4 regions of the Kitasatospora sp. SC0581 genome follow, and region 3 is predicted to be linked to each of the others. Evidence: riboswitches for the same ligand, from Rfam matches in the RefSeq annotation. Region 3 holds a riboswitch; each other region holds the start of a gene.
What was found. A riboswitch is a leader RNA that binds a small molecule or an ion and turns the genes downstream of it on or off. The one in region 3 is predicted to bind cyclic di-AMP.
Positions count from the first base shown of each region.

Region 1: linked by a shared signal. The riboswitch ahead of ACLWS4_RS17585 (M23 family metallopeptidase) and the one ahead of ACLWS4_RS00085 (transglycosylase family protein) in region 3 are both predicted to bind cyclic di-AMP.
Region 2: linked by a shared signal. The riboswitch ahead of ACLWS4_RS30910 (M23 family metallopeptidase) and the one ahead of ACLWS4_RS00085 (transglycosylase family protein) in region 3 are both predicted to bind cyclic di-AMP.
Region 4: linked by a shared signal. The riboswitch ahead of ACLWS4_RS25025 (transglycosylase family protein) and the one ahead of ACLWS4_RS00085 (transglycosylase family protein) in region 3 are both predicted to bind cyclic di-AMP.

Region 1 is NZ_JBLRWA010000009.1:235,126-237,316, forward strand. It holds gene ACLWS4_RS17585 (M23 family metallopeptidase) at 85-1,062, opposite strand; cyclic di-AMP (ydaO/yuaA leader) riboswitch at 1,065-1,265, opposite strand; gene ACLWS4_RS17590 (MFS transporter) at 1,617-2,191, shown strand, end outside.
Region 2 is NZ_JBLRWA010000030.1:24,263-26,453, forward strand. It holds gene ACLWS4_RS30910 (M23 family metallopeptidase) at 13-861, opposite strand; cyclic di-AMP (ydaO/yuaA leader) riboswitch at 874-1,032, opposite strand; gene ACLWS4_RS30915 (YiaA/YiaB family inner membrane protein) at 1,228-1,518, shown strand; gene ACLWS4_RS30920 (alpha/beta fold hydrolase) at 1,611-2,191, shown strand, end outside.
Region 3 is NZ_JBLRWA010000001.1:15,479-17,669, forward strand. It holds gene ACLWS4_RS00080 (hypothetical protein) at 1-409, shown strand, start outside; cyclic di-AMP (ydaO/yuaA leader) riboswitch at 860-1,030, shown strand; gene ACLWS4_RS00085 (transglycosylase family protein) at 1,017-2,191, shown strand, end outside.
Region 4 is NZ_JBLRWA010000018.1:140,122-142,312, forward strand. It holds gene ACLWS4_RS25020 (cytochrome P450 family protein) at 1-721, shown strand, start outside; cyclic di-AMP (ydaO/yuaA leader) riboswitch at 943-1,112, shown strand; gene ACLWS4_RS25025 (transglycosylase family protein) at 1,118-2,023, shown strand.

The DNA.
Region 1 (2,191 bases), on a different contig from region 3:
GTCACCCGACATGACCATCCCGGGCGATCGGTTCGCCCGCAGCGGCGGTGGTTCCTGGTACCTCGGAGCTCGAAGCCCTCGGGGTCAGAGCGCGACGCCGTGCGCGCGCAGGTAGGCGACCGGGTTGATGTCCGAGCCGTACTCCGAGCCGTTGCGGATCTCGAAGTGCAGGTGCGGGCCGGTCACGTTGCCGGTGGCGCCGGAGAGGCCGATCTGCTGGCCGGCGGTGACGGTCTGACCGATCCTCACGCCGATCGAGGAGAGGTGCGCGTACTCGGCGTAGTGGCCGTCGGCGAGCCTGATCTCGACCTCGTTGCCGTAGGCGCCGCCGTTGCCGGCCTTGACCACGACACCGTTGGCGACGGCGCGCAGCGGGGTGCCGGTGGAGGCGACGAAGTCCTGGCCGGTGTGGTGGCCGGAGGCCCACATCGAGCCGGCCACGCCGTAGGCGGTGCCGAGCCGCGGGCCGGCCAGCGGGGCGACGAAGCCGGAGGTGGCGGCGGCGACCGGAGTGGCGGTCACGGCCTGGGCCGGAACGGCGACCTGGAGCTGGGTCTCGAGCTGCGCGGAGGGCTTGGCGGCCTCGGTCTGCACCTGGACCTGGGCCTGCGGCTTGGCGGCCTGGGTCGCCGGAGCGGACGGCTTGGCGGGCTTGGCCGGGGCGGCGGGCTTCGCCGGGGCGGCGTCGGCGGCCGGGGCGGCGTGGCCGGACAGCGCGAGCTGCTGGCCCGGGAAGATCAGGTTCGGGTTGGCGCCGACGACCGAGCGGTTCTGCTCGTACAGCGCGTGCCAGCCGCCCTCGACGTTCCTGGCGTCGGCGATCTTGGACAGGGTGTCACCGCTGACGACGCGGTAGCTCTCCTGCGCGGCCTGGGCGGCCGGAGCGGCGGCCTGCGTGGCCTGCTTGGCCTCGGTGGAGGCGGCGGCCGGAGCGGCCGGGGTGTGGGCCTGGGCGCTCATCGCGGTGACGAGCGGGAGGGCGAAGGACACACCGGTGACGGCGGTGGCGATGCCGATGCGGGCGGCGCGGGGCAGGGCGATACGACGAGCCTGTGCAGGCATGGAATTTTCCTCTCCGACGCCTGCGAGGTGAGCTGTCGGGTTCGGGCTGGAGTTGCCCGGCCGCTTGCGCGGCTTCACCCCAAGCCGGTCCTGGACGCCCGCGCCCTGAGGCGCGAACTCCAGTCCGGCGACTTACCTGTGGGTCCCCCGCTCCTGCCGTACAGAGTTCGTTTCGAACCACCGGGCAGCGGCAGGACTCGGCGTTCCACCCGGCGGATCCGTCCGGACTGGCCGGGCGGTCGCTGAACTAAAACCCATCCGTTCGGGTGAAGCAATGTCGATCTCTTGAAACGGCAACGATCCCCCCTGTCCCAGTGACCCTCCGCAGGCCCGGACCCACGGTGCGTACACAACCCATTCACCCCCCGCCACTGATCCACGACCCTGCGCCGAGATCGGCCACGCCGCGCACCCGTCCGCTCACGCACCGCCAGCCGCCAACACACCCACCGGTGACCCTTGTCACGTGCGCCTCGGCAGCGCAGGATTCGCCCGTGGCCACCTCCGAGGCCGGCACCCTGCGCCTGGGCACCGCGCAGGGTCGCTGGGTACTAATGGCGACGGTGCTCGGCTCCAGCATGGCGATGCTGGACGGCACCGTGGTGAACGTCGCGCTGCCCCGGATCGGCGCCGACCTCGGCGCCTCCCTCGCGTCCCTGCAATGGACCCTGAACGCCTATCTGCTCACCCTGGCGGGCCTGATCCTGCTCGGCGGCGCGCTCGGCGACCGCTACGGGCGGCGCAAGGTCTTCCTGATCGGCGTGGTCTGGTTCGCCGTCGCCTCCGCGGCCTGCGCCGCCGCGCCGAACATCCACGTGCTGATCGCCGCCCGCGCCGTCCAGGGCATCGGCGGGGCGCTGCTCACCCCCGGCTCGCTCGCCATGCTCCAGGCCGTCTTCCACCCTGACGACCGCTCGGCGGCGGTCGGGCTCTGGTCCGGCCTCGGCGGGGTGTCGGCGGCGGTCGGCCCCTTCCTCGGCGGCTGGCTGGTGGACGGCCCCGGCTGGCGCTGGATCTTCCTGCTGAACCTGCCGCTCGCCGCCGCCGTGATCGCGGTCACCACCCGGTCGGTGCCGGAGAGCCGGGACGAGGGCGCCTCCGGACGCTTCGACGTCCTCGGCGCCGTGCT
Region 2 (2,191 bases), on a different contig from region 3:
AGGGCGGGTGCGTCAGGGGTTGAGGCCGCGCTGCTGGAGCCAGGGCTCCGGGTCGACCGGGGCGCCGCCGCCGGGGCGGACCTCCATGTGCAGGTGCGGGCCGGTGACGTTGCCGGTCGCGCCGACCTTGCCGATCTGCTGACCGGCGGCGACCTTGCCGGAGCCCTTGGTGATCGCGGAGAGGTGGCAGTACCAGATCTCGGTGCCGTCGGGCAGGGTCTCGACGATCCGGTAGCCGTACGAGCCGGCCCAGCCGGCCGAGGTGATGGTGCCCTGGCCGAGCGCGTGGACCGGGGTGCCGGTGTCGGCGGCGAAGTCCAGGCCGGTGTGCAGGTTGGCCCAGTAGCGGGCGCTCTGGCCGTAGTGGGCGGAGAGCCGGTAGTCCGTCACCGGGAGGGTGAGGGCGGCGGCCTTGGCCCGCTCGGCCTCCTCGGCGGCGCGCTTGGCCTCGGCCTCCTTGGCGGCGGCCTTGGCCTCCGCCTCCTGGGCGGCCTGGAGCCGGGCGGTCTCCTCGGCGGCGGTGCGCTGGCTGTCGGCCTGGTTCTGGATGCGGGCGGCGAGCGCGAGGCCGGGGTCGGCGGAGAGGGCGACCGCCGTCTCGTCCGGGGCCTCGATGGCGGGGGCGGCGGCCGGGGTCGCCGAGGTGAAGCCGGTGGCACCCAGGGTGGCGGCGACGGCGGTGACGCCGAGCAGCGGGGAGGTTCCGCGGGTCTGACGCGGCATCCGGTGGCGGTTGGTCTCGGCCTCCGCGGCGAAGTCCTCCGGGCCGAAGGCCTCGGGGCCGTCCGGACCGGGGTGGTCGAGGAGCTGGGTACCGGCTGCGAAGCCGGCCGGGTGTGCCGGGGTGTGCGTCGACGCCACGGAGGCGCGCTCCTTTCCTTCCTTCGCGCCTACCGGGTTAGCTGACGGGTTCGGAGCAGGAAGGTCTCCTACGGCCGGGCCGGAGCCCCGCCGATTCACCCCAAGGAACGTGGTTCCCCGGCTCCCTGACCTGCCCGGAGGCCGGTCGGTGGGATTAGGCGACGGCGCACGGTGCCGTCTGGGTACGGCGTTGACAACCGCGCTGCGTTATCAAACGTTAATCCTAGGAGGCTCTGATTCCAAGCCATCCGTTCGGAGCAGCCCCGCGGCAGGTGATCGGACGTCAACGAACGGTCCCTCATGCACGGCCCCATCTGAGTACGCCTACTCATGTGCGGCCCGGCCGGACCGCAGCATCCTGACGCCATGAGCGCACCGATGCAGACCCGCACCACGGCCGCCTACTACCTCCAGGCCGTCCTGTCCTTCGCCCTGTCGGGCACCGCCCTCGCCGTGGGGATCATCTACCTGCCGGTCGGCGGGTGGACCCGGGCCTTCCTCGGGCTCGGCCTCCTCTTCACGGTCAGCTCCGCGTTCACGCTGGCGAAGGTGATCCGGGACCGGCAGGAGTCCAACGACATGGTCACCCGGGTGGACCAGGCCCGGCTGGAGAAGCTGCTCAGCGAGCACGACCCGTTCAAGGTCGAAGGGGTCTGACCGCTTCCTCCCCCTCTTCTCCGACGCCTCCGACGCCTCCGACGCCTCCGACGCCCGACCGCTTGACGGCTAAGGCTATTAGCCTTAGCTTTATGGCTATCGGCAGCAACGCCGATGCCCCGCACCGGCGGCCCGAGGAGGACCCCATGAACGGCACCATCACCCCGAGCACCCAGTACCTCACCGTCCCCGGCGGCCGGATCGCCTACGACGACACCCGGCAGGGCGACGGCACCCCGGTCGTCCTGCTCCCCGGCATGCTCGACAGCCGGGCCGCGTACCGGCACCTGCGCCCGCTGCTCGTCGCCGCCGGCCACCGGGTCGTCACCATGGACCTGCGGGGCTTCGGCGAATCCTCGATCACCTGGGACGACTACGGCCCCGCCGCCCTCGCCGGCGACGTCCTCGCCCTGCTCGACCACCTCGGCATCGAGCGCGCCGTCCTCGCCGGGAACTCGTACACCGGGGCCACCGTCGTCAAGGCCGCCGGGGACGCCCCCGAGCGGGTCGCCGGGATCGTCCTGCTCAACGCCTTCGTCGAGAACCCGCCGCAGGGCGCCCTGATGCGCGGCGCCATGGGCCTGATGGGCGCCGCCCTCGTCCACTGGCCGGCCGCCTGGGGCTTCTACCTGCGCCGGATGGCCTTCCCCGGCGCCAGGCCCGCCGACTTCGA
Region 3 (2,191 bases):
GGCCGCCGCGGCCGGCATCACCGGCGTGCTGCTGGCCGCCCGGCTGGCCGTGCCGGTCGTCGCCGCCGCGCTCGACGTGCCCGGCTCGGTGGCCGCGGCCGTCAACCACCTCAAGGACACCGGCTCGCAGCGCCCGGCGCTGGCCCCGCTGGTGATCGGCCCGGAGGCGGACTCCGAGCTGCTCGCCACCGCCGCCGAGGAGACCGGCTGCCCGTCGGCCGCGCCGCTGGGCGCCTACCCGTCGGTCGGCCAGCTGATCGCCTCCACCTACCTGGCCGCGCTGCCCACGCCGTCCCCGGAGGACCTGGCACGGGCCGAGGCGGAGGCGGCGGCCGCCGCCGAGGCCGAGGGGGTCGTGGAGGGCTCCCGTGGCGCCCACGCGGCCGCCGAGGGGCCTGGCGGACGATAAGGACACCGCGCGCGGGTTCGCGCGCACCGAAGGGCCCGGAACGGATCGCGTTCCGGGCCCTTCCGCGTACTTCCCCCACCCCGTCCGTCCCGTACGGGAGTCACCCGGCAATGAAGGGGAATGTCCGTTCTGGCGCTATTTGAAAGGAAATAGGGAGCGTGGATTCACATGCTCCGATCGCGACCGCTCCCCCACCCGCCGGAGTGCGCCACTCCGCGATTCGACGCACCGTCACGCCACTCCTGAGGCGGAGCCAGTTGTCGGCTTCCACAACAGCATTGCCTGAAAACGATCATTTACGATCATGGTGAGTGGCAATTTTGGCAGTTTCCACTAAACCGTGATGCACATCACAGTGGTTTGCAGTTTGAACTTAAGTCTGATTAACGTGCTCCCCGTTCGTGACCACACGAACCCGGTCATCCGCAACGCCGAGTCCTGCCGTCGGATGTCCTGGAAGCGCGAAAACGCACCACGGCAGGAGCGGGGGACCCACAGGTAAGTCGCCCCGGACCGCTCTCCGGAACGGTCCAGGGCTAGGGGTGAAGCCGTGCTCACCGCACGGCCGGGCAACTCCAGCCCGAATCCGACAGCTCACCTCGCAGGCGTGGGAGAGGACCACGTCTTCATGCTGCCCACCAACGGCACCCGTCTGTCCGGCCGTACCCGTCGCGTGATCGCCGCCCTCGGCGTCGCGGGCGTCGGCCTCACCGTCCCCTGCCTCACCACCGGCACCGCCTCGGCCGCCTCCGTCGCCACCTGGGACAAGGTCGCCCAGTGCGAGAGCGGCGGCAACTGGAGCATCAACACCGGCAACGGCTTCTACGGCGGCCTCCAGTTCACCTCCAGCACCTGGTCCGCCTTCGGCGGCACGGCCTACGCGGCCCGCGCCGACCTGGCCGCCAAGGACCAGCAGATCGCCGTCGCCGAGAAGGTCCTCGCCTCGCAGGGCCCCGGCGCCTGGCCGGTCTGCTCGGTCCAGGCCGGGCTCACCAAGGGCGGCGCCGCGGCCGCCGTTGACACCTCGGCGGGTTCGACCGCCGCCAAGCCCGCCGCGCCCGCCCAGAGCGCCAAGCCGGCCGCTCCGGCCGCGAAGCCCAGCGCCAAGCCCGCACAGCCCCAGACCCCCGCCGCGAAGCCCGCCGCGCCCGCCCAGGGCGACGCGCAGGCCTCCACCGACTCCGCCGCCTCCGGCAACCGGAGCGACTGGGTGCAGAAGCGCCAGCAGCAGGCCCAGGGCGGCGACTACACCGTCGTCGAGGGCGACTGGCTGTCCGCGATCGCCGACCAGCACAAGGTGCAGGGCGGCTGGCAGCGGCTGTACGACCTCAACCGCGGCACCCTGACCGAGGGTCCGGACACCATCTACCCGGGCCAGCAGCTGTCCTTCGGCGGCAACGGCCAGGCCCGGGCCGGCCAGTCCTCCGCCGGCACGTCCGGCTCGGACTTCACCTGGTTCGACCGCTCGCAGAAGTCCGGCCAGTCCGCGAACGGCGGTGCCGTGAACGCCCAGCCGACCGCGCAGCCCGAGGCCCCGGCCGCCAAGCCGTCCACCAAGCCGGCCGCGAAGCCCGCCACCAAGCCCGCTCCGCAGCCCCAGGCCCAGACGCAGACCCAGGCGCCGGCCGCGACCGGCAGCATGGCCGCCGCGGTCTCCTTCGCCCAGTCGAAGGTCGGTCAGGCGTACGTCTACGGCGGCACCGGCAACGGCGGCTGGGACTGCTCCGGCCTGACCCAGGCCGCGCTGCGCGCCGCGGGCGTCTCCGTCCCGCGCGTCGCCGC
Region 4 (2,191 bases), on a different contig from region 3:
GCGGGCGTACCTGCTGGAGCTGATCCACCGCAAGCGGGCGGACCTCGGGGACGACCTGATCTCGGGCCTGATCCGGGCCGGCGACCACGGTGAGCACCTGACCGAGAACGAGGCCGCGGCGATGGCCTTCATCCTCCTGTTCGCGGGTTTCGAGACCACCGTGAACCTGATCGGCAACGGCACCTACGCGCTGCTGCGCAATCCGGAGCAGCGCCGGCTGCTGCAGGAGTCGGTGGTGCGCGGGGAGAGCGCGCTGCTAGAGACCGGGATCGAGGAACTCCTGCGCTACGACGGGCCGGTGGAGCTGGCGACCTGGCGGTTCGCGACCCGTCCGCTGACCATCGGCGGGGTGGACATCCCGGTCGGCGACCCGGTGCTGGTGGTGCTGGCCGCGGCGGACCGCGACCCGGCCCGGTTCGCGGCGGAGAACACCCTGGACCTGGCCCGGAAGGACAACCCCCACCTGGGCTTCGGGCACGGCATCCACTACTGCATCGGCGCTCCGCTGGCGCGGCTCGAAGGGCGTGCCGCGCTGGCCACGCTGCTTTCCCGGCTGCCCGATCTGCGGCTCGCGGAAAGCCCGGAGAATCTGCGCTGGCGGGGTGGTCTGATCATGCGTGGCCTGCGCGAACTCCCGGTGGAATTCAGTCCGGAGAGCCGTTCCCCGCACGCCCCTCCGCACCCCGTTCCGGATGCCTCTTCGACGCCTCCGACCTGCTGAGATCACGCTGACGGGACGTCGCCGATCGCCCGCCGACGGGGGTGTGAACACCCATCAATCCGGACATAACGCCGCTGTTGGTAGGCGATCGGACACGGGCCGTAATTGTTGTGTGATATCGGTGATATGAGCTTGTGATTGGTCTGATGATCTGTCTACTCTCCCTGGAGTTCGCAGCTGCGGACCTCGTACGCGGAACGCCGAATCCTGCCCGCCGCGTCACGGGAAACCGACCAGAACCCTGGGCAGGGGCGGGGGAACCAGGTTTGTTGCCGTCTCCCCACGGCTTGGGGTGAAGCCGCCCGAGCGGAAATCGTTTCCGCGTACGGCGGCCGGGCCACCTCCCGGTCCGAACCCGACAGCTCACCTCGCAGGCGTACGGAGAGGGACCTCTTCATGCTGTTCGTTGGAACTGGCCGTCACCGTCGTCGCACCCAGGCCGAGAAGGCCATCGCCGTCGCCGGTGTGGCCGGCGTCGGACTCGCGATGCCGCTCCTCACCGCCACCGGCGCCTCCGCCGCCCCGGCCTCCACCTGGGACTCCGTCGCCCAGTGCGAGAGCGGCGGCAACTGGAGCATCAACACCGGCAACGGCTTCTACGGCGGCCTCCAGTTCACGTCCAGCACCTGGAAGGCGTACGGCGGCACCGCCTACGCGGCGCAGGCCAACCAGGCCAGCAAGGCCCAGCAGATCTCGGTCGCCGAGAAGGTGCTGGCCTCGCAGGGTCCGGGCGCCTGGCCGGTCTGCTCCCAGAAGGCCGGTCTGACCAAGGGCGGTGCCCCGGCCTCGGTCGACACCTCCTCGGACGCCAAGCCGCAGTCCGCCCCCAAGCAGCAGGCCCCGAAGCCCGCCGCCAAGCCCGCCGAGAAGCCGGTCGCGCAGAAGCCCGCCGCCCAGAAGCCGGCCCAGAAGCCCGCCGCGCAGCCGGTCCAGCAGGTCGCCCCGCAGCAGCAGGCGCAGCCGCAGACCCCGGGCTTCTCCGGCAAGGCCGGCTGGGACGCCGACGCCAAGGTGTACTGGTACCAGAACAACGGCGGCTGGTACTGGACCAGCCACCAGAGCGTCTACCAGCAGTACGCCGGCCAGGCCGCCGCCCAGCCGCAGTACGCCCCGCGCGCCGCGCAGCAGGCCCCGCAGGCCGCCGGCCACGACTACACCGTCCGTGCCGGTGACACCCTGTCGACCATCGCCGCCGCCCAGGGCGTGTCCGGCGGCTGGAGCGCGCTGTACGAGCAGAACCACTCCACCGTCGGCGGCGACCCGAACCTGATCATGCCCGGCCAGGTGCTGCACCTCGGCTGAGCCGCCCCGCCCGACGCCGGGAGCGCCCGCGGCCGGCAGTACCCCGAGACCGGGGTGCCCGCCGGGGGCGCCCGCCGCCGCGCCGGAGCGCTCGGCGCCGACGCCGCTCCACCCCGCCGTCCGAAGGGGGCCGGTCCTACCGGTCCCCTTCGTCCGCATTCGCCCGCT